Noviherbaspirillum saxi: one gene and its partner. The protein of the gene in region 2 purifies or fractionates together with the protein of the main gene of each other region. This does not show direct contact. Links are inferred from orthologs where the notes say so. Each region holds a gene or a part of one and is shown on either strand. Other genes may lie near its edges.

Region 1 (5,015 bases), 1.6 Mb from region 2 along the record:
GCATCTTGCTGCACTGGAAGCACATTCGGTGCAGGCAACACCGCAGTTCGACCTGTTTGCCCACAATATGTCGCCTGACGAAGAAGCAGAGACTGCGGACGAACCTGTACGGACTGCCGCAGTCACAGCAATACTCGAAGCGCTCGATGAAGCCGATCCGGATACTTTGTCGCCACGCGAAGCGCTGGACATGCTTTACAGCTTGAAACGCCTGGCAGAAAAAGAATGATCACGAAGATTTTCCAAGGCTTGGCGATATGCGCGCTACTGGCGTCAAGTCCGATGCTTGCCGCACAGGATGAAAGCTTCAGCTTCGTTGTTCTATCGCACATCATCCGCAGTCCCTCGGACGAAGCCACCCTGCGCGACGCCATCGATACCAGCGACGCCGATAATCTTGCGTTCGTTGTGGCCAACGGCATAAAAAGTGTGTCCGAGCCATGCACCGACATGCTCTACAATCGACGCAAGGCAATGCTGCAGGAGGCGAAAAACGGCTTGATCGTGTCACTCACCGCAAGCGACTGGGCCGAATGCAAGCAGGCGAACGGAAAATCCGCAGCGGTGGGAAAACTTACGCTGTTGCGCGATGTGTTTTTTCAGGATGAATTCTCGATTGGCGGCAGCAAAATTCCCGTGGTACGTCAGTCCACGATTGCCAAGTTTCGCGACTTCGCAGAGAACGCCCGTTGGGAAGTGGGCAATACGATGTTCGCAACACTTAATCTTCCCCGCAACAACAACCATTTCGTTCTTGATGCTGGCAGAAACAGCGAATTTGAAGATCGCCTGATCGCAAACCGTGACTGGTTAAACCGGGTTTTCACGTATGCGACACGCCGCAAGCTGGACGGCATCGTACTGTTCTGCGACGGCAATCCCATGGCAGTACCGAAGTCAGGAACGGTGCGGCGCGACGGCTATGCCGAGACCCGCAAGCAAATCAAAATGCTTGCGTCAAAATTTGACGGCAAGGTCTTGATCATCCATAGCCAGTCGGCACCTTCGACACAGCCGGCCGCACCAGCGGACATCGTCTGGCAAAAAAATATCGGTGAACTGGATGCGGGTTCGGGATCGGTCAAGCTGACGGTCAATCAAGCCCATGGCGATCTGTTTTCCGTGACCAGCCATCCTCTGCAGGCTTCAGGCAGTTCACGATAGGAATCCGCTACACCAAATCGGCTGCACTGAATGGCAGCAGGTGCCATTCAGTGCCTAAGAAATATATTTAATGAAGTGGGTGACTACGGAAGTGGTCGTCTTCGTCGCCCTCGATCTCGTCGTGATGTCCGTGCGGGCCATGCACATGTCCATGGGAGATTTCTTCATCACTGGCGGCACGGACTTCTGCCACATTCAACGTAAAACGCAACGCCATGCCCGCCAACGGATGATTGCCGTCGAGAACAACCTTGTCGTCGGCAATGTCGGTGACGGTAAAGATCAGCGAGTCTTCCGCTCCGCCCGTACTGTCCGGCGTTCCCTCGAACTGCATGCCGACTTCGATTGGCTCGGGTAAGCGATTGCGTGGTTCGATCTTGATCAGATCGGGGTCGTACTCACCGAATGCATCTTCCGGCTCGACCTGAATCGTGGTCTCGAATCCGGCATCCTTGCCATCCAGTGCTTCTTCAATCTTCGGCAAAGTGTTTTCATATCCACCGTGCAGGTAGACCATCGGGTCCTGGCTTTCCTCAATCAGATTGCCCTGAGCATCTGACAGTTTGTAGTGGACCGTCACTACGGTATTCTTGGCAATCTTCATGACTCTTCCTTTCATGTGAACATTCATGCGGATTATACCGGCTGACGTCGCCGGACCTGCGATGGCATGCCTATATAATGCCGGCATGGATAATTTCAGCATTCTTGGCGAACTGACGCCGCAAAAATTCCTTCGTGATTACTGGCACAAACAGCCGCTATTGATCCGCCAAGCCATTCCAGGATTCAAACCGTTACTTGACCGGGAAGCGCTATGCACCCTCGCCGGACGTGATGATGTCGAATCCCGATTGATCACGCACTTTGACGGCACATGGAAAATGCAAAGCGGGCCGATGCAACGCCTGCCGTCGTTCCGAAAAAAAGAATGGACGATGCTCGTCCAGGGAGTCAATCTTCATGACGATGCGGCCGATGCATTGCTGCAGCGCTTCCGTTTCATTCCTGATGCAAGACTCGACGACCTGATGATCAGTTATGCGACCGACCAGGGCGGCGTCGGTCCCCACTTCGATTCCTACGATGTGTTTTTGTTGCAGGCGCATGGACGCCGTCGATGGAAGATCAGTGCTCAACAGGAGTTGAACCTGGTGGAAGGAATGCCGCTTAAGATTCTCAAGAATTTCCAGGCGGAAGAAGAATTCGTTCTTGAGCCGGGCGACATGCTGTATCTGCCACCGCACTATGCGCATGACGGCATTGCGGAAGGCGAATGCATGACCTATTCGATCGGCTTTCGCGCACCGCCCTTCCAGGAGTTGGGCGAAGCCTTCCTGCAATTCATGGCCGACTCGATAGAACTGCCTGGCCGTTATGCCGATCCGGATCTAGCGGTTACGCAGCATCCGGCGGAAATCAGTAAGGCGATGATTGCGACAATGAGCGCGGAATTGAAAAAAATCCGGTTCACCGACGACGACATGACGATCTTTCTCGGCGAGTACCTGACCGAGCCTAAAGCAAATGTGTTTTTCGACAGCCCGGAGAAATCGCTGACTCCAACGAAATTCGTTCAGACCGCGGCAAAGCGCGGCGTTCGCCTGTCGCGCAAGACACGGATGCTTTACCGTGGACGGCATATCTTCATCAATGGCGAATCCTTTGCGGTAGGCGCTGCCGATAAAAAATTGCTGCTTATGCTGGCCGATATGCGCTCACTGCCAGGCGAGCTTGTCGCTTCGGCCTCCGAGGATGTGTTGGAAGCCTTTCACATGTGGCATGACGATGGCTGGCTGAGCATTTCGTGATTTATAGCCGCCTGATGCTTGCTTACAGATGCTTACAAAACCCTTACTAATTGGCATGTCTTGGCTGTGTTGTTGCAAGAAAACCGCTATAATTGCGAGTTAGGAAGTTTTCAATGTGTGCAACGCAACATCATTGTGGGAAGCAGTGAAAACGCCTACCGAGCGATAATTACCGGTAATTATTCATCGCACTATTTTTGATAATAATCTTTTAAAGGGAAATCCATGAAAAAGACTCTGTTGATCGCGTCCCTGCTGGCCGTTGCGCTGGCTGCATGCGGCAAGAAAGAAGAAGCTGCTGCTCCGGCACCAGCACCTGCACCGGCTGCTGCTGCTCCGGCTGCTGCCGAACCAACACCGGCAGCACCAGCTGCTGCTGCTCCGGCTGCTTCTGACGCTGCTGCCGCTCCGGCTGCACCAGCTGCTGCTGCTCCGGCCGCTTCTGACTCTGCTGCTGCACCGGCTGCTGCCGCTCCAGCTGCCTCCAAGTAATCCTCGATTACTGACAGAAAAGCCGGCCTTTGGGCCGGCTTTTTTATTGCCCTTAAAAATTAAGTCTCATGCAAGCTGCTCATTGAGACAATTGGCTTACTGCGTTAGAGCAGTTTCACCCTGAATCCAAGCTAACTGTCTTCGCCTGCCTGATCGGCCAATGCGTCCAGAGAAATCCAGTCGAAACCATCTTCCTGGCAAGCGATCATGATGCGCGCCGTGTCGCCATCGATAACACTCGACAGTGCCGCCCTTGCGAGTTCCGGCGTATTGTTCTGCTGGCTTAAATGGGCCCCGACGACGATCTTCAAACGGGAACGATCGAGTGCGGCAAGAATATCTGCGGTCGTGTCATTGGAAAGATGACCATAGGCGCCGCCAATACGGCTGCGAAGCGATGGCGGATAACTGGAATTCGCGAGCATCCCGCGATCGTGATTACATTCCAGTACCAAAGCATCGCATCCGCTCAGGCTCTGGGTAAGATGTTGCGTCGCTTGACCGGCATCGGTCAAGACCCCGAGCTTGAAGCGCCCATCGCGCACAACGTACTGGACCGGTTCGCGTGCATCATGCGGAACGGTATAGGGAATCAGTTCAAGATGGCCAATCGATAGCGGTTCGCCATCGCGGCAAAAACGGTATTGGACACCATCGCAATCCTTGCGCACTGCGTGGAAAGTCCCGAAAGACAGCCATACCGGAAGGTGATGACGTCGCGCGAATTTGAAGACCCCGCCGACATGATCCTGGTGTTCATGGGTAACCACGATACCGGACAGGTCAGCCGGGACCATGCCGCGGCGCTGCAAGCGACGTTCGGTTTCCTTGATATTGAATCCGCAATCCAGCATGACCGTTGTACGGTCGGCGCCGGATGCGGTTGAAATCAGCAGTGCGTTACCTTCACTACCGCTTCCGAGACTGGCAAATTTCAATACTGGTCTTGATTACTTGAGTTGCTCGTTCAGTAAGGACAAAATCTTGTCCGCTGTCTGCGACGTTTCCGGACGTCCCTCGTTATTCAGGATCGCTACCTGGCTGGTGCTGCCGGAGCCTTTTACCGAGACCCGATAACGAGGCGCGGTACGTGCCTTGTCGTCGCTGGAGCCGAACGAAAACAGTTTGGAGAAGAATCCTGTTTCGCCCTTCTTCTGGTCGAGGTCAGGATCGACATAACGCACGAAATACATGCCCTGCGTACGATCACGGTCTTCAACGGTAAATCCTACGCGGTCCAGAGCCAGACCGACACGGCGCCACGCACGATCAAATCCTTCATCGACTTCGACGTAACCACCGTTCGCACCTTTGACCAGCTTGGAGCGAATCGGTTGCGAGATCGCATTGGCGACCGTAGCCTTGGCCCGGGTCGACTCCACGCCCAAGCGCGCCATTAAACGAGACAGGAATTCTGCTTCGAGTTCCGCGTCGGAAGCACGCGGAGTCCAGGTCGTGCTGTCCTTCTGCTGTCCAACCAGGACTTCCTGCATGCCGCGATGGCTGATGTAGATTTCCGTTGAGCCGTCGGGAGCGCGTTCCAGTCGC
Region 2 (17,423 bases):
CATAGCGCAACCATGGACTTGGCTCTTTCTTTGTCAATTCAAGAAAAGAACAAGAAGGAAGCGGCTAGCCAACAATAACTCCTCACGTTGAGCGGACAGTGTGCGACGCGGCAAATATGACATCTCATGCGTTGTACATGATTGTATCCACTCCTTTATTTCGCTGCGAGCGGCCTCGCCAATTTCGGCAACAACACCCACATCGCTCCCCGCTGTTTCATTTTGCCGGCCTTGTTCCCAGCTTCAGTACCGAATCCCCAGAAAAAATCGGCACGCACGTTTCCTTTGATAGCTCCGCCGGTGTCCTGTGCAATTGTCAGCCGCTGCATGGAAATATCGGTGCTTGGTTGTGTCGTGGAAAGAAATACTGGGGCACCAAGCGGAACAATTTGCGGATCGACAGCAATCGAACGTTGTGGCGTTAGCGGGACACCTAGTGCACCCTTCGGACCTTTCGCCGCGTCAAGCAACTTTTCTTCGTTAAAGAAAACATAACTTGGATTTGCGTTCAACAGCTCCTGTTGGCGCGCAGGATTGGCGGCGTACCAAGCTTTAATGCTTTGTGCTGAGGCTTGATCCAGGGTCAACTCGCCCTTGTCGACGAGATAGCGTCCTATCGATTTGTAAGGATGTCCATTCTGGTCGGCATAAGCGACACGCACGATTTCCTTGCTATCGGCGAGCTGAACACGCCCCGAACCTTGCACTTGAAGAAAAAAAGCCTCGATCGGATCATCGACCCACAATAATTCCTTACCGTTCAACGTGCCGGACTGAAGCATTTCACCGCGCGACAAATAGGGAACGACTTTGTTGCCAACGACGCGTCCACGCAAGCGCATCCCTTTGAGTTCCGGATACACACCACTCATGTCGATTGTCAACATATCATCCGGACTACGATGCAACGGCGTCTGAAAAGGGCCGCCGCGCTTGCGGGCACCGCGCAACATTGGCTCGTAATAGCCGGTTACCAGGCCACTATCGGTGCCATCCGCGTTGAAGGCCTGATAAGGAACGAAGAAGGCTTCAAAGAATGTGCGGATCGCCGGCTCGCTTGCAGCATTCACATCGCGCGCGATCGTGCAAGGCTCCTTCCAGTCAGCGCGCTTTATCAGCACATCGCATGAAGCCATGAACGCTGGCCAAGCCTCGCGTAACTTGTCCTTGTCCCAGCCCGGCACGGCCGCAAACGTTGTCGGACGCAAAACTTCTTTGGGCGCGTCTACCTGTTTGGGAGGTGTTGCCGGCTGCGTTACCACCGGCGGTTTTGCAGTCTGCTGCGGGGGTACAGTAGTACATGCGGATATTGCAAGAGCAACTGCGATGGCAGATGCGAGTAAACTTGGGCGTATGACTGACATGAAGGAACAGAAAAATGTGGCTATTAATGCTTGAAGCGGGCGTTGCACTCTTCCTGCTTGTGTTTATTGTCTGGTGGACGATGTTCCATGGCCGCGAGCCGGACAAGGCTCCACCGCCCGAGCACACAGGTCGCAAAGACGATGTGCAACAGTAAATTAGTGCAGCGTGCGTGGCAATGACAAGATGAATTCAGGGATGGCCGTTTCAAATTTTTCGCCATCTTCTGCAACACAGAAATACGTACCTTTCATGGATCCCTGTGGCGTAGCGAGCGCTGTGCCGCTGGTGTATTCAAACTGCGCACCGGGTGCGAGCAGTGGTTGGTGACCGACGACGCCAAGCCCCTTCACTTCCTCGACCCGGTTGTTGCCATCGACAATGATCCAATGCCGCGAGATCAGCTGCGCAGGTAGCTCACCGGTATTCTTGATCGTGATCGTATAGGCAAAGACATAATTCGAGCGATCAGGATCGGATTGCTCGGCAAGATATTGCGTGCGTACGGACACGGTAAATTCATAGGCGGCCATGGAAGTCCTTGTTGTTCTTGTCAGTCAGTCAGCATGTCACTGCACGTGGCAGCATCCGGCTCATTGCACACCAATTCGGTCAACAATGCAACACGTCGGGTTCGGATGAGCAGGTAAAATAGCGCATTCTTTATAGCGCATCCTCTTGAAACCTGCTTGCCATGGCCAACTATCGCATCGCCCCCAGTATCCTGTCCGCCGATTTTGCCCGTCTGGGCGAAGAAGTCCGTAACGTCGTTACAGCTGGTGCCGACATCATTCATTTCGATGTAATGGACAACCATTACGTACCCAATCTGACAATCGGCCCACTGGTTTGCGAAGCGATCCGACCGCATGTCCAGGTGCCGATCGACGTGCATCTGATGGTCAAGCCGGTTGACCGCATCATTCCCGATTTTGCCAAAGCGGGCGCGAATATCATCACCTTCCATCCGGAAGCATCCGTGCACATCGACCGTTCATTGCAACTGATTCGCGATCATGGCTGCAAGGCCGGCCTGGTCTTCAATCCTGCAACACCGCTGCATTACCTCGACCACGTCATGGACAGGCTGGACATGATTCTCATCATGTCGGTCAATCCCGGATTCGGTGGCCAGTCATTCATTCCGGAAGCACTGTCAAAGATTGCTGCGGTTCGGCGACGCATCGATGACTCCGGCCGGGACATCATGCTCGAAGTGGATGGCGGGATCAAGATCGAGAATATTGCCGAGGCAGCGCGCGCCGGCGCGGACACCTTCGTGGCGGGTTCGGCAATCTTCGGCAAGCCGGATTACAAGACCGTGATCGACGCGATGCGTGGTCAGCTGGCGCAAGTATGAACGCACCGGAAAGGCTGTCCTGGCACGGCATTCGCGCCGCCATCATCGACCTCGACGGCACGATGATCCATACCGCGCCGGACTTTCATGTGGCGGTCAATCGCATGCGGGCCGATCTCGCGCTCGGTCCGCTCCACATCGACACGATCACGCATTTCGTCGGCAAAGGAACGGAAAACCTGATGCGGCGCGTGCTGGCTGTCGACTACGGACCAGAGGATGTAGAGCTGCATTTTCCGGTCGCGCTGGCATCGTATCAAAGGCATTATCTGTCTATCAACGGCGACTATTCGACCCTTTACCCGGGCGTGCGCGAAGGCTTGCAAGCGCTCCAGGCAAAAGGTTTGCGATTGGCATGCGTGACCAACAAGCCCATTGCTTTCGCCCTGCCATTGCTGGACAAAACAGGTTTGCGCCCGTTCTTTGAAATCGTCTATGGCGGGGATTCTCTGCCTCGCAAAAAACCGGATCCCCTTCCCTTGCTTACCGTATGCAGGGACTTCTCGCTGGCGCCCGGACAGGTGGTGGCGATCGGCGACTCGTCCAATGACGCGGAAGCGGCGCGCGCTGCCGGATGTCGGGTACTGAACGTGCCTTACGGGTACAACCATGGCGAATCTATACATCACGTCGATTCCGATGGTATAGTTCCAACGCTGCTGGACGCAGCACAACTTATTTCTGCATAAACAACGCATCCATAATGTTTCTCGGCAAAAAACGTAACGTAACCTCACCGGGCCTGTTTGAGGCCTGGCTGTGGCGACGCTGGCAATCCTGGTCCAACTGACCCCGATCGCCGCTGGCCGCTCATGTCTTGAGCTTGCAAGGCCGGCAACGTTTTTGCACTATCACCCCCGCTATAGGACTCTCGTTCTACAATAGCGCCCGGAGAGAAACATGACTGAACTCGAATTCAAATCGCTGGCCACGCAAGGCTACAACCGTATTCCGCTGATTGCCGAAGCTTTTGCGGACCTCGAAACTCCCCTGACCCTGTACCTGAAACTGGCGCAGCCTCAGAATGCCGGCCGCAATACCTTCCTGCTCGAATCGGTTGTCGGCGGCGAGCGGTTCGGACGCTATTCCTTCATCGGTCTGCCCGCATCCACATTGATGCGCAGCTATGGCACCAGGACGGAAGTGGTCAAGGATGGCAAGGTCATCGAAACCCACGAAGGCAATCCGCTCGAATTCATTACCGAGTTCCAGGCGCGCTACAAGGCTGCGATCCGTCCCGGCATGCCGCGCTTTTGTGGCGGCCTCGCTGGTTACTTCGGTTACGACACCGTACGCCATATCGAAAAGCGGCTCGCCAATTCGACGCCCAAAGACGACCTCGGGCTGCCGGACATCCAGTTGCTTGTCACGGAAGAACTGGCCGTCATCGACAACCTGTCGGGCAAACTCTACCTGATCGTGTATGCCGATCCGACCCAATCGGAAGCCTATTCGAAGGCGCGCCAGCGACTGAAGGATTTGCGCGCAATGCTGCGCCGCGCGGTCGATGCGCCGGTAACCTCTGCATCGGTGCGCACCGATACCGTGCGCGACTTCGACAAGGCCGATTACATCCGCGCAGTCGAACAGGCCAAGGAATACATCATGGCCGGCGATTTGATGCAGGTGCAGGTCGGTCAAAGACTCAAGAAATCCTACGTCGATTCGCCGCTATCGCTGTATCGCGCACTGCGTTCGCTGAATCCTTCGCCGTATATGTATTTCTACAATTTCGGCGACATGCAGATTGTCGGCGCGTCGCCGGAAATTCTGGTGCGTAACGAACAGACCAATGACAGCAAGCGCAAGGTGACGATACGCCCGCTCGCAGGCACCCGCCCGCGCGGCGCGACACCGGACAAGGATGCCCAGCTTGCCAAGGAATTGCTGGCCGACCCGAAAGAGATCGCCGAGCATGTCATGCTGATCGATCTCGCACGTAACGATATCGGCCGGATTGCCGAGACCGGCAGCGTGCAGGTGACCGACAAGCTGGTGATCGAAAAGTATTCGCATGTGCAGCACATCGTGTCGAATGTCGAAGGTATCCTGAAGCCCGACTTGTCCAATCTCGACGTGCTCAAGGCCACCTTCCCCGCCGGCACACTGTCCGGTGCGCCGAAGGTGCGCGCGATGGAAATCATCGATGAACTCGAGCCAACCAAGCGCGGCATCTACGGCGGCGCCTGCGGCTATCTGTCCTTTGGCGGAGAAATGGACTTGGCGATCGCGATTCGCACCGGTGTCATCAAGGACGGTACCCTGTATGTGCAAGCTGCTGCCGGCGTGGTCGCCGACTCGATTCCCGAGATGGAATGGCAGGAAACCGAAAACAAGGCGCGCGCCGTATTGCGCGCGGCCGAGCAGGTACAAGACGGACTGGATGGGGAGCTCTGACATGCTGCTGATGATCGATAACTACGACTCCTTCACCTTCAATCTGGTCCAGTACTTCGGCGAGCTTGGTGAAGACGTGCGCACTTTCCGCAACGATGAGATCACGCTGGATCAGATCGCAGCCATGAAGCCGGACCGTATCTGCATTTCTCCTGGCCCTTGCACGCCGAACGAAGCGGGAGTATCGGTAGCGGTCTTGAAGGAATTCGCGGGCAAGCTGCCTATCCTCGGCGTATGCCTGGGGCATCAGGGAATCGGCGCGGCCTTTGGCGGCAAGGTGATCCGCGCGAAACAAGTCATGCATGGCAAGACTTCGGTGATTCATCATACCGGCGTCGGCGTATTCAAGGATTTGCCCAATCCGTACACGGTGATCCGCTACCACTCGCTTGCGATCGAACGCGAATCGCTGCCCGACTGCCTCGAAGTCACCGCGTGGACCGACGATGGCGAGATCATGGGTGTGCGGCACAAGGAATTCGACATCGAAGGCGTGCAGTTTCATCCGGAATCCATTCTGTCCGAGCACGGTCATGCGTTGCTGAAGAACTTCCTGACCAGATAAATGCGATCAATCCCTGTTCCGGAAGGTAGAGGGATTAAGACAAACAATTCTTGAAGAGGCTGCCATGCCGATCACCCCGCAAGAAGCGCTATTACGCTGCATTGAGCATCGCGAAATATTCCATGATGAAATGCTGTCGCTATTCCGCAAGATCATGGGTGGCGAAATGTCGCCCGTGATGATTGCGGCGCTGACCATGGGATTGCGCGTCAAGAAGGAAACAATCGGTGAAATCGCCGCGGCGGCCCAGGTCATGCGTGAATTCGCCACCAAGGTCCCAACCAGGAATACCGAAAACCTGCTGGACATCGTCGGCACCGGTGGCGACGGTGCACATACCTTCAATATTTCCACTGCATCGATGTTTGTCGCTGCTGCTGCGGGCGCACGTGTTGCCAAACATGGCGGCCGCAGCGTGTCGTCCTCATCCGGCAGCGCGGACGTACTGGAAGCTTTGGGCGCCAACATCAATCTGAAACCCGAGCAGGTTGCGCAATGCATCGAGGAAACCGGCATCGGCTTCATGTTCGCGCCCAACCACCATGCGGCGATGAAGCATGCAGCACCGGTACGCAAGGAACTCGGCGTACGCACGATTTTTAATATTCTTGGACCGCTGACCAACCCGGCCGGCGCGCCCAATATCCTGATGGGCGTGTTCCATCCGGATCTGGTTGGCATCCAGGTGCGCGTGCTGCAGCGGCTGGGCGCACAGCATGCGCTAGTGGTCTGGGGTCGTGACAATATGGATGAAGTTTCGCTCGGTGCCGGCACGATGGTCGGCGAACTGGTCAATGGCGAAATTCGCGAATACGAAATCCATCCGGAAGACTTTGGCCTGCAGATGGTGGCAAGCCGCAACCTGAAAGTCTCGGGTGCGGACGAGTCCAAGCAAAAAATTCTCGAAGCGCTCGACAATACACCGGGCCCGGTACGCGACATTGTGGTGCTGAATGCGGGTACGGCGCTGTATGCTGCCGGCATCGTACCGGCGATCGGCGACGGCTTGATGAAAGCGCGCGAAGTCTTGGCGTCCGGCGCTGCCCGCAGCAAGCTGCAGCAATTCATTCAGGTTACGCAACAGCTCGGCGCGGCGTAAGCCCCCGATCGCGTCCACTACAGGCTCATCAAGAACATGTCCGATATCCTCAATAAAATCCTAGACGTCAAAGCGGATGAAGTCGCCGCCGCGAAGAAATACCGCGACTTGGCCAGTCTGCGGCGCGAGGTGGAAAACGATACCGAAGCAAGGCAAACCCTGCGCGGATTCGAAGCCAGTCTACGTGCGAAAGTCGCTGCAGGACATCCAGCCATCATCGCAGAAGTAAAGAAGGCTTCGCCTTCCAAAGGCGTCTTGCGCGCCAATTTTCGTCCAGCTGAAATTGCAGCAAGCTATGCCGACCATGGCGCCGCTTGTCTGTCCGTATTGACCGATGTGCAGTTCTTCCAGGGCGCGCCGGAGTATCTGAAACAGGCACGCGCCGCCTGCGCCATTCCGGTGCTGCGCAAGGATTTCATGATCGATCTGTACCAGGTGTATGAAGCACGCTCCTGGGGCGCGGACTGCATCTTGCTGATCGTTTCCGCGCTCGACCATGGGTTGATGGCGGAACTGGAAGCCTGTGCGCATGAACTCGGCATGAGCGTACTGGTTGAAGTGCATGACGGCGATGAATTGGATGCCGCGCTGCGCCTGAAAACCAGGCTGGTCGGTATTAACAACCGCAACCTGCGCACCTTCGAAACGTCTCTGCAGACGACCCTCAAGCTTCTACCGCGCATTCCGCCCGAAAAACTGGTCGTGACCGAATCCGGCATCCTCAAGCCGGACGATGTGAAACTGATGCGCGACGCCGACGTTCATACCTTCCTGGTCGGTGAGGCATTCATGCGCGCTGAAAATCCGGGCGTGGAATTGCAACGCCTGTTTTTCTGAGCGTACTAGCGCCGACGTTCGATCAGCGCCCGCGCGACTAGCCCCAATGCGAGCATTGCATAAATGCCTGTCAGCGAAGTATTCGATAGTCGCTTTTCATACCCAGGAGTAAAGCGTCTCGGCACCAGATAGTAATCGGTGACGTAGGCGCCCGCAGTGACCACTGCCGCCCCCACCAGTGGTCGCAACGGAGAACTGCTGCGATCTCCTGCCTGTGGGGCAAACCACTTTTCATAGATTGATGCCCAGAACACGGTTGCCGCGTGATTCAGCAAAAATCCGGTCACGGTGTATTTGAGCGAAGGCTTGTCTTGCCATGCCGCCTTTTCGCCCCAAACCACATGGCTGGTGGCATTCAGCGGAGCGGCATAGGAAGCTGTTTCCCGCTTGCCGGCAAGTGATGCCGCCAGCGCCGTAGTGACGCCGGCAACCGTGCCGGAAATCAGGGAGCGGCCAATTACGCTGTTGGTTTGCACATTCATGTTTTCTCCTCGCATCATCAATGCACTTTTACCTGGCTTGTCGCTTTGCACCAGATGGGAAGAATGCCGTTGCACTCTGCCACCTTTCCGAAACGCATCTGCGATTGCGCATCTCGTGTTCTCGTTCGCTGCCGGTAAAAACCTCACGCATTTGTACAGCGTACAAGAATAGAACACAGAAAAAGTCTATAAAGTGCTTTTCTAGGCCAAAGTCAGAAAGGGAATGGCAAATTGCATGCCATCGAAGACGCGCGTATGCCGTCTGGCAGCATGCGGAGCGCCAACAAACCGTCAGGCTATTGCTGTCGACAACCAGCGTGCACGCTTGCGTGCCAGCGATGCAGTCTTCTCCTGCACCTCTAATACAAACTGCGGTGCCTCACCTTGAGCCAATATGACATTGAAAGTCATCAACTCATCGCGCCGGAATGCATGAACTGCAACAGTGTCGCCCGCACGATAACGCGATAGCAAGGCATCAAGGTTGGTAGCGGATACGCGCAAACCATTGATCGCCACCAGCAAGTCACCAGCGGATAAACCGGCCTGATGTCCCGCCTCGCCCTCATAGACATTGGCCAGCTTGCAATCGTTACCGTCGCGGGTGGTGCGCACACCCAGGCCCGGCTTCGCAGCCTTTCGATTGTCCGTGACAGTGATGCCGTATGGCGCCATCAACTTTCCGAAGGGAATATCCTCGGTGCCGCGCACGTAGCGATCAAAGAATTTTTTCAGCTTCAGGCCGGTGACTTCCTCGAATAAGGACTCGGCTTCCGCCTCGGCGATACCCTGTCCCAGCGATGCGAAATCCCGTCCGTAACGCAGCCACAAGGCGCGCATCACATCGTCCAGGGATTTCCTGCCATTCGTCTGCTCGCGTATCGTCAGGTCGAGGGCCAATCCAACCAGCGAGCCTTTCTGGTAATAGCTGACGATGGCATTCGGCGCGTTTTCATCCTGGCGATAATATTTGACCCAGGCATCGAAACTCGATTCAGCCACGCTTTGCTTGGTGCGGCCGCTTCCGCGCAATACGCTATTGATGGTTTTCGCCAGCGTCTTGAAATACTGTTCTTCATCCATCAGGCCGCTACGCACCAGCATCAGGTCGTCGTAATAGCTGGTGAAACCTTCGAACAGCCAGAGCAGCGAAGTGTAGCCTTCGGTACGCAGATCGTAGGGCGCAAAGACCGCGGGCTTGATACGCTTGACGTTCCAGGTGTGGAAGTATTCATGGCTGCATAGCCCAAGGTAGGTGCGATAGCCGTCACTACTTTCGCGCTGCCCTTTTACCGGAAGGTCGGCGCGCGAACAGATCAGCGCCGTCGAAGCGCGATGTTCCAGACCGCCATATCCATCACCGACCGCCATCGTCATGAAGACGTAGCGCTCCATCGGCGCGCGTCGCGTCTTCGGTTCGAACAATGCGATTTGCGCTTCGCATACCTTCTTGAGGTCAGCGCACAGCCGTGCCATGTCGAGGTTGGGCACACGTCCCGTGACGACGATCTCGTGCGGCACGCCATGCGCCTTGAAGGTCGCACGCTCGAAGGTGCCAAGCTCGACCGGATGATCGATCAATTCGTCGTAATCGCCCGCTATGTACGTACCGAAACCATAGCGCCGCGCCTTCAGCTCGGGCAAGGCGGTCGCCACTCGCCATGACTTGTATTCATCGCCCTCCGGCCGCCGGATATCAACCACATGCGGCAGATTTTCCTGTCCTTGCACGCACAGGAATACGCTAGTGCCATTGAAGAAACCGTGCGTCTGGTCGAGATGCGCGGCACGCACCGACAAATCCCATGCATAGACTTCATAAGTCAATACGAGCCGCCCGACGCAAGGCGCGGCCAGCCAGCTATGCTTGTCGGTCTTCGTCAATGCAACCGGGCCCGCCTTCGATTCGGCGCGAATGCGCACGATGTTGCGTGCAAATTCGCGAATCATGTAACTGCCGGGAATCCATGCCGGCAGCCAGACCACCTGGCCTTCGGGTGCGGGGCGATCGACCGTCAAGCTCACTTCGAATAAATGCGCGGCCGGATCTTTGGGAGCGATGATGTAGTTGATGGCATTTTTCATTCGATTCTTATCCTTTGTTTAGCCCCGCACATTTGCGGCGATGACGGAAAGCATCAAGGCGGCTATCACAATGCAGGTTAGCTTCAGTCGCAAGGGCACAAACCAGTCGGGCATTCCGTACCAGACGGACAAGCGCTTATCGGCTTGATAGGCGGCGATAAACCCGAGCATCAGTACCGCAAAGCCGAAACCGCCCATCAAGGTCGACGACCAGGCAATCAGTGCCGGCGAAATACTCCAGACTAAGCCCTTGCGCGTTTGTTCCATGGTCAGGTCGGGCGATACCATCACCGCGCCCCAGTGAATACCGCCGAGGAAAGAGAGTATCGCGATGCCATAAGCCAGCTGTCCTCGGATGAAATCACCCAGCCAGTCCGGATGGGCAACCCAGCATCCCAGCATGAGCAGGACGAAAGGAATAAGACCGGCATAGCCAAGGAGATGGGCCACGCGCTTGTTGACGAAATGGGTGTTCATGCAGGGTCGGTGTTGGCCGTCGAATTGTCAGACTTGTAGTGTACCGGCAATGCAAGAGCGTGTTCCATCCGGCCGCCTTGCGCCATGGCGGCAATCGCGTTCAGACACCGTTCCGTATGGATGCATCGAGATCTTCCAAGGTATCGATATCGCGCACTATGCCGGGGTCGGACGTCTCGATCTCGATGACCGGATGCCTCTGCAGCAGGCGCCGTGCCCCTTCATCGCCGCGCAGGGAAAGCAGCTCATCCAAATGAATACGCGAGAACGCAACGGGATTGCCGCGCCTTCCGTTTTGAGTGGGTACCGCGATGCCGGCGCCGGCGTCGAGCGTAGCGGCCAGTGCCTGAATAGTTGCCGGCTGCACGAAGGGCATGTCGGCCAACGCAATTACCCAGCCGGCGGATTCCCTGGTCTCCGACAACGCATGCACCAGCGAGACCGCCATGCCTTGTACAGCAGCTTCGCATAGGGTGACATCGCATCCTGCATCTTTCAATTGTGTAGCGAGCTGGATATTGTCCGCACGGACCACGGCCGTTACCGACGGCATTGCGGCAAGCAGATGCCTGGCTGCCGCAACGGCCACCGTCGTCCCATCGGCAAGGACTTGCTGCAACTTGTCCTTTTCGCCGCTTGGATCGAAACGTCTGCCGCTTCCGGCGGCCAGCAGAATGCCGATCGTTCGCATCGATGCCGGGGTTTTGGTATCAGGCGTTGACATTGACCACCAGACGTCCGCGCACCTTGCCCTGAATGATGTCTTGAGCCTTGATCATGGCATCGGCCAGCGAAATTTCCGACGTGATCTGTTCGAGTTTCGATGCAGGCAAGTCGGTCGCAAGGCGGTTCCATGCCGCAATCCGCTTTTCCCTTGGTGCCATGACGCTATCGATACCGATCAGCCGGACGCCGCGCAAAATGAACGGCGCGACAGACCCGGGCAGGTCAAGACCTTGGGCCAGACCGCATGCCGCCACTGCGCCGCCATAGCGTATTTGAGCGATCGAATTGACCAGCGTATGCGAACCGACCGAATCGACGACGCCGGCCCAGCGCTCTTTCTGCAAGGGTTTTCCTGGCGCGGACAGTTCAGCGCGATCGATGACATCGGCGGCACCCAGTGCCTTCAGATAATCGGCCTCGGCTGCCTTTCCGGTCGACGCGATGACGCGATAGCCCCAGCCGGAAAGAATCGCGATTGCCACGCTGCCGACGCCGCCCGACGCACCCGTCACCAGTATCTCTCCGCTATTCTTGTCGATACCCTGCTCCTGCAATGCGATCGCGCACAGCATCGCGGTGTAGCCGGCGGTTCCAATTGCCATGGCATTGCGTGCCGAAATTGCAGCCGGTCTTGGAATCAGCCAGTCTCCTTTCAGTCTCGCACGCTGCGCAAGGCATCCCATGTGCACTTCGCCCACACCCCAGCCATTCAAGATGAATGCATCGCCGGCTTTCCATTCGGGATGCGAAGAAGACAATATCTCGCCGGCCCCATCGATGCCGGGCACCATCGGCCATTTGCGCACGACCGGTGATTTGCCGGTGATCGCCAAGCCATCCTTGAAATTGATGGTCGAATAATCGATGCGTACCGTGACATCGCCATCAGTCGGCAATTGCGCATCGTCGAGCTGCGTCAGCTTGGCAGCGGTGGTGCCGTCATCGTTCTTGTCGAGAAGAATTGCATTGAACATGGCTTGTCTCCGTTTTTGGTCGATTGATTATAGTTCCAGACCAAAAAGCTTGTTTTGCATGAAAAATGGCGCGGTCCCTTGCGGGAACGCGCCATTTTTGATTGCAGTTTGGAGCCGCTTACTTGATCGATGCGAGTTTGCCTTCCAGTGCCTTGGCATCGACCGCGCCAGGAATGCGCGTGCCATCGGCAAAGAACACGGTGGGCGTGCCAGTCACCTTCAGCTTCTGTCCCAACGCAAACACCTTGTCATGCGGCGCCGTGCAATTGGCTGGTGCGGCGGGTGCGGCCTTGCCGTTTAACATCCACTCATCCCACGCCTTGACACGGTCCGACGAACACCAGATGTTGCGGGACTTGGTGACGGAATCCTCGGACAGGATGTTGTACATGAAGGTATAGACTGTCACGTTATCCATCTCGTTGAGCGTCTGGCGGAAGCGCTTGCAATAACCGCAATTCGGATCTTCGAATACGGCGATTACACGCTTGCCGTTACCCTTGACCATCTTCATTGCAGAATCCAGCGGCAAATCGGAGAACTTGATCTTGTTGATTTCATCGACCCGCGCCTTGGTGTAATCCTGCATGGTCTTGGTATCGACCACGCGACCGATGAACAGATAGTCGCCCTTGGCATCGCTATAGAAGATATCGCCGCCGATCCGGACTTCGTACAGTCCGCCATACGGAGTCTTGGTGACGGAATCGACTTTGGCCCCGTCGCCCAGCCGCGGTTCGAGCGCCTTCTTGATCGCCTGCTCCGGCCCGGTCTGGGCAAGCGCTGCACCGGCAGCAAGGCTAAGCAGCGCAGCGGCTGCGAGTCTGGTCAATTTGATCATGTTCTCCGGTTCCAATCCTTCGTAATTGCTTGATGATGCTTGATGTGTCCTAAGTTCGCTTTCCCATTGCATGGGAAATCAACGCCCGTTTTATGACCGGCAACTTGTTGACCAGGTTCAATCCTATATTACGCGCAATTCTGACCGGCTCGAAGTCCGTGGCGAACAAGCGCTCTAGACTATCGGTTGCAAACTGCATAAGAAAGATATCTTCCTTGCGCAGACGTGCATAGCGTCCCAGCAGCCTTTCGTCGCCGCAATCGCGATGGGCCTCGCGCTCGACCATCGTTTTTACGAGCGTTGCGACATCTGCAAAACCGAGGTTCATACCATGTCCGGCAAGAGGATGGATGACATGGGCTGCATCCCCCACCAGAGCGACGCGCGGTGCGGTGATCGCATGCGGCCGCATCAGGCTGAGAGGAAAGGCCTTGACGACTTCCGGTTGCACCGGGTGCAGCGCACCAAGCTGATGTCCAGAGATCTGGGCCACGCGTTCCGCCAGTTGTGCAGGCGAACCCGCCAGCAGCGACTGTGCAAGCGTGTCTGGCGCCGACCATACCAGCGATACGCGCTGTCCCGGCAAAGGCAGCAAAGCAACAATGCCTTCAGCGGATGTGAACCATTGATAGGCGGCACCCTGATGCGGTTTTTCACACTCGAAATTGGTGACGATCGCCCGCTGGCCGTATGATCGGTAGTCAAGCCCGATATCACATTGTCCACGCACCCATGATTGCGCCCCGTCCGCGCCGACCACCAGCGAAGCGACAAGCGTGTCGCCATTATCGAGGTCGATCTGCGCAGCCGGGCCGACGGTTTGCAGCCTGTTTGCCCGCGCCGCGACGATCCGCAGATTCGGGGCAAACTTCAGCGCGGCATCGAGCGCGCCATTGAGATTGCTATCCTCGACAATCCAGGCCAGCGCCCCGGTACGCGCGCCAAAGGCATCAAAATTCAGGTTGCCCGCCTGCGGGCCGTCGCCCTTGACGATCATCGCATCGACCGGCGTCACGCGAGCGGCATCGAGCGCACTCCACACCTTCAAGGATGCCAGCAACTCATGCGCGACATGATTAAGCGCATACACGCGCACATCCCAACTGCCTTCATGCACGGTGGATTGACTGGAGCCCGGCGGCACCAGCAAGGTAACGCTCAGGCCGGCCTGGGCGAAACCGAGCGCGGCAGCCTTGCCGATTGCGCCATTACCGACGACACAGATATTGCTCTGAATTTGCATAAAGCTAAGCTTGGTAGGAAACATGGCGGCGCATCTCTGACCACCGTCGATGAGGCATTATAGCCTTTGCGCAGATCACCGTTTTCACAAAGGCTTTGCAATTTCCAATAGCTTTGTTATACTTGCGCGCCTTGGCCTGGTAGCTCAGTCGGTAGAGCAGAGGATTGAAAATCCTTGTGTCGGTGGTTCGATTCCGCCCCGGGCCACCAAGAAAAATCAAGGGCTTACAGCGATTTCGTTGTAAGCCCTTTTGTTTTTGTGGAATTCCCGCATAAGCACGACAAAAGGTTTGGCAGTCCGGCAACTGCAACCATTCAAAATCCGCCCCCCTGAGTTTCGTCCTCTTATTGTCCTGAGCCTTCATTGCACTTTGCAAATGCTGTGCGTTTTGATGGGCATGGCGCATCACTGCCACAACCGCTTTTGACTCTAGAAATAATCAGCCATCTTTTTTCAAATTCTTTTTCAACGAAGAAGCTTGAGATTCAAAACAATATTTCCTTAAGACGAGAACATCATTGATTTGGCAAAGTGCTCAGGCCCTTTGCACTCTATTGGTGCTTCCCGGACTTCGGCCCTTGGGCCTGTCGCTTTCCATGGCTGTCAACCTGATAATGACTACCGGTATTGCCGGCGTGACGATGAGGTCGACGATACAATGGGCCGTATGGATGGCTCTGGCAATGTTGACGTCGCTGGCATCGGTGACGGCGGTCCCGCAACTGGCCTTGTGGCTCCCGCAACAATTGGGGTACTAAAGTGACGCAAAACATTTGCCATATGAGCGCGATGGATATGGCGCACGAGATTCGCTCCGGCCATCTTTCGGCACGCGAAGTGATGCAAGCGCATCTGGACCGCATAGAGAACGTCAACCCCAAGGTCAATGCGATCGTGACGCTGCATGCCGAACAGGCAATGGCGGCAGCGGACGCAGCCGATGAGGCACAGGCGCGCGGCGCGCAGCTCGGGCCGCTGCATGGGCTGCCGGTCGCGCACAAGGACCTGCTGCTGACCAAGGGGATGCGCACCACCTTCGGATCAAAAGTTCATGAGCGCCTGGTTCCAAATGTGAACGCGCTGATCGTGGAACGCCAGCAACGGGCCGGCGCGATCAGCATAGGCAAGACCAATACGCCTGAATTCGGCGCCGGGTCGCAGACCTTCAACGCCGTATTCGGCGCTACGCGCAATCCCTACGATTTGTCAAAAACCTGTGGCGGATCGAGCGGCGGGTCGGCGGTGGCTCTGGCAACCGGCATGGTCGCGCTGGCCGACGGGACCGATATGGGCGGCTCGCTGCGCTGCCCGGCAAACTTTTGCAATGTCGTCGGGCTGCGGCCATCGGTCGGGCGCGTACCCCAGGTACCGGCACTCGACGGCTGGGACAGTTTATCGGTGAGCGGCCCCATGGCGCGCAATGTCGAAGACCTTGCGCTTCATCTCTCCGTGATGGCTGGACCTGACTTGCGCGACCCGCTTGCAATCGCCGAAGACGGTGCGCGCTTTCGCGCTCCGCTCGCCCGCGATTTCAAGGGAGTACGCGTTGCATGGAGTCCAGACATGGGAGGGCTTCTCGTAGACAAGCGGGTGCTGCGCGCCCTTGAATCAAAACGGCAAGTGTTTGCAGACCTCGGCTGCGTGGTCGAAGAAGCCTGCCCTGATTTTCGCGATGCGCATGAAGTGTTCATGGCCTTGCGCGCCTATGCATTTGAATCGGGACTTGGGGCGGTCATGGACCATCATCCCGGCGTACTGAAAGAGACGATCGTTTGGAATATCGAAGAAGGGCGCAAGCTCAGCGCATCCCAGCTTGCTCGCGCCAACCACCTGCGCACCGGGCTATTCCAGCGCATGCATCGATTCATGCAAAACTATGACTTCATTGTCCTGCCGGTAAACCAGGTGCCGCCATTCCCGATCGAGCAAGCCTACGTCACTGAAATCGAAGGTGTGCAAATGGAAAGCTATATCGAATGGATGCGCTCCTGCTATCTGATTACTGCGACCATGCATCCAGCCATTTCTCTGCCCTGCGCCTTTACTGACGAAGGATTACCCGTCGGCATGCAGATTGTCGGCCGCCATCAGGGCGAATTCGAATTGCTGCAAATTGCGCATGCCGTTGAACAGAGGACAGGCATATTGGGCAGACATCCTGCCCTCTAGTCACCGTGGTGCTGCAGACGAAAGCAGGCGTTGTATCGCAAGACGCTGGTATTGCCGGCAAGCCTTACAATGCCTCCTCACTAATGAATTGCGTGGAAGCACGCTGCAACAATTGTCCTTATGTCTACCGAGCGCATCGCCATCTTCGCACATGACCATAGCGCACCCGAAGCAATACAGGAGATAAGCGATGCGCTATCCAGCGCTGGCTATGCCTGCGTAACGTCGTCATATCGAGATGCCGTCGCAACCGCACAACCGGATCATGTTGACCTGTGGATATGCGACTGGCCGGGAGATGATCCGATAGCGGACATATTGATTAGAACACGGCAAACCGACACTTGGCGCCCCGTGCTTGCCGTCATCGAACGCGGACAAACCGACGACGCGCTGGCAGCCCTCAATGCAGGCGCCGATGACTACATAGTCCGGCCGCTGCGGCGCACGGAGCTCGTGCTGCGTATCAACGCCTTGCTCGGCCATGCTTATCCGGAGCGAAAGTCTGTCGATGAAGCACTGCAGTACGGTCCATTTCGGTTTCATACAAACAAGACCTTGGTCACTCGCGATCGCATGTCGGTGGAATTGACGCAAAAAGAATTTGAACTGGCCCTTTTGTTTTTCAGAAATCTCGATCGGCCATTGTCCCGCGCCTTTATCCAGGAAACGGTCTGGTCGCGCGAACCCGACATACCGTCGCGCACCATGGATACACATATCTCACGCATTCGCAGCAAGCTCGGCCTGCGCCCCGAGAACGGTTTTCGGCTTGCACCCGTCTATAGCTATGGATATCGGCTCGA

What was found.
Region 1: the proteins of D3871_RS14750 (region 2) and D3871_RS07085 purify together in Escherichia coli (affinity purification with mass spectrometry, with the first as the bait; 2 studies listed by BioGRID). This does not show direct contact. The link is inferred for Noviherbaspirillum saxi from one-to-one orthologs.

What each region holds. Positions count from the first base shown.
Region 1 is NZ_QYUO01000001.1:1,502,447-1,507,461, reverse strand. Bases 1-2,809 are described here. They hold D3871_RS07085 (FKBP-type peptidyl-prolyl cis-trans isomerase), read right to left. Parts: upstream 1,769-2,809; coding sequence 1,232-1,768; downstream 1-1,231. Other genes in these bases: D3871_RS07080 (cupin domain-containing protein), read left to right, coding at 1,854-2,809; D3871_RS07090 (hypothetical protein), read left to right, coding at 226-1,164; mutS (DNA mismatch repair protein MutS), read left to right, coding at 1-229. Also shown: more of D3871_RS07080, read left to right, coding at 2,810-2,975; D3871_RS07075 (hypothetical protein), read left to right, coding at 3,201-3,467; D3871_RS07070 (MBL fold metallo-hydrolase), read right to left, coding at 3,599-4,405; outer membrane protein assembly factor BamC, read right to left, coding at 4,418-5,015. UniProt on the Escherichia coli protein: Folding helper with both chaperone and peptidyl-prolyl cis-trans isomerase (PPIase) activities. Chaperone activity prevents aggregation of unfolded or partially folded proteins and promotes their correct folding.
Region 2 is NZ_QYUO01000001.1:3,114,171-3,131,593, forward strand. The notes cover bases 11,345-14,147. They hold D3871_RS14750 (DsbC family protein), read right to left. Parts: upstream 13,206-14,147; coding sequence 12,483-13,205; downstream 11,345-12,482. Other genes in these bases: D3871_RS14740 (nucleotidyltransferase family protein), read right to left, coding at 11,345-11,388; acuI (acrylyl-CoA reductase (NADPH)), read right to left, coding at 11,375-12,364; D3871_RS14755 (FAD-dependent monooxygenase), read right to left, coding at 13,255-14,147. Also shown: D3871_RS29845 (hemerythrin family protein), read left to right, coding at 1-78; mltA (murein transglycosylase A), read right to left, coding at 156-1,364; D3871_RS30495 (hypothetical protein), read left to right, coding at 1,379-1,519; Co2+/Mg2+ efflux protein ApaG, read right to left, coding at 1,521-1,895; rpe (ribulose-phosphate 3-epimerase), read left to right, coding at 2,057-2,722; D3871_RS14700 (phosphoglycolate phosphatase), read left to right, coding at 2,719-3,411; trpE (anthranilate synthase component I), read left to right, coding at 3,623-5,119; D3871_RS14710 (anthranilate synthase component II), read left to right, coding at 5,121-5,684; trpD (anthranilate phosphoribosyltransferase), read left to right, coding at 5,749-6,783; indole-3-glycerol phosphate synthase TrpC, read left to right, coding at 6,820-7,620; D3871_RS14725 (hypothetical protein), read right to left, coding at 7,626-8,102; D3871_RS14730 (M61 family metallopeptidase), read right to left, coding at 8,394-10,187; D3871_RS14735 (DUF3429 domain-containing protein), read right to left, coding at 10,206-10,664; more of D3871_RS14740, read right to left, coding at 10,765-11,344; more of D3871_RS14755, read right to left, coding at 14,148-14,448; D3871_RS14770 (amidase), read left to right, coding at 15,229-16,617; D3871_RS14775 (response regulator transcription factor), read left to right, coding at 16,738-17,423. UniProt on the Escherichia coli protein: Acts as a disulfide isomerase, interacting with incorrectly folded proteins to correct non-native disulfide bonds.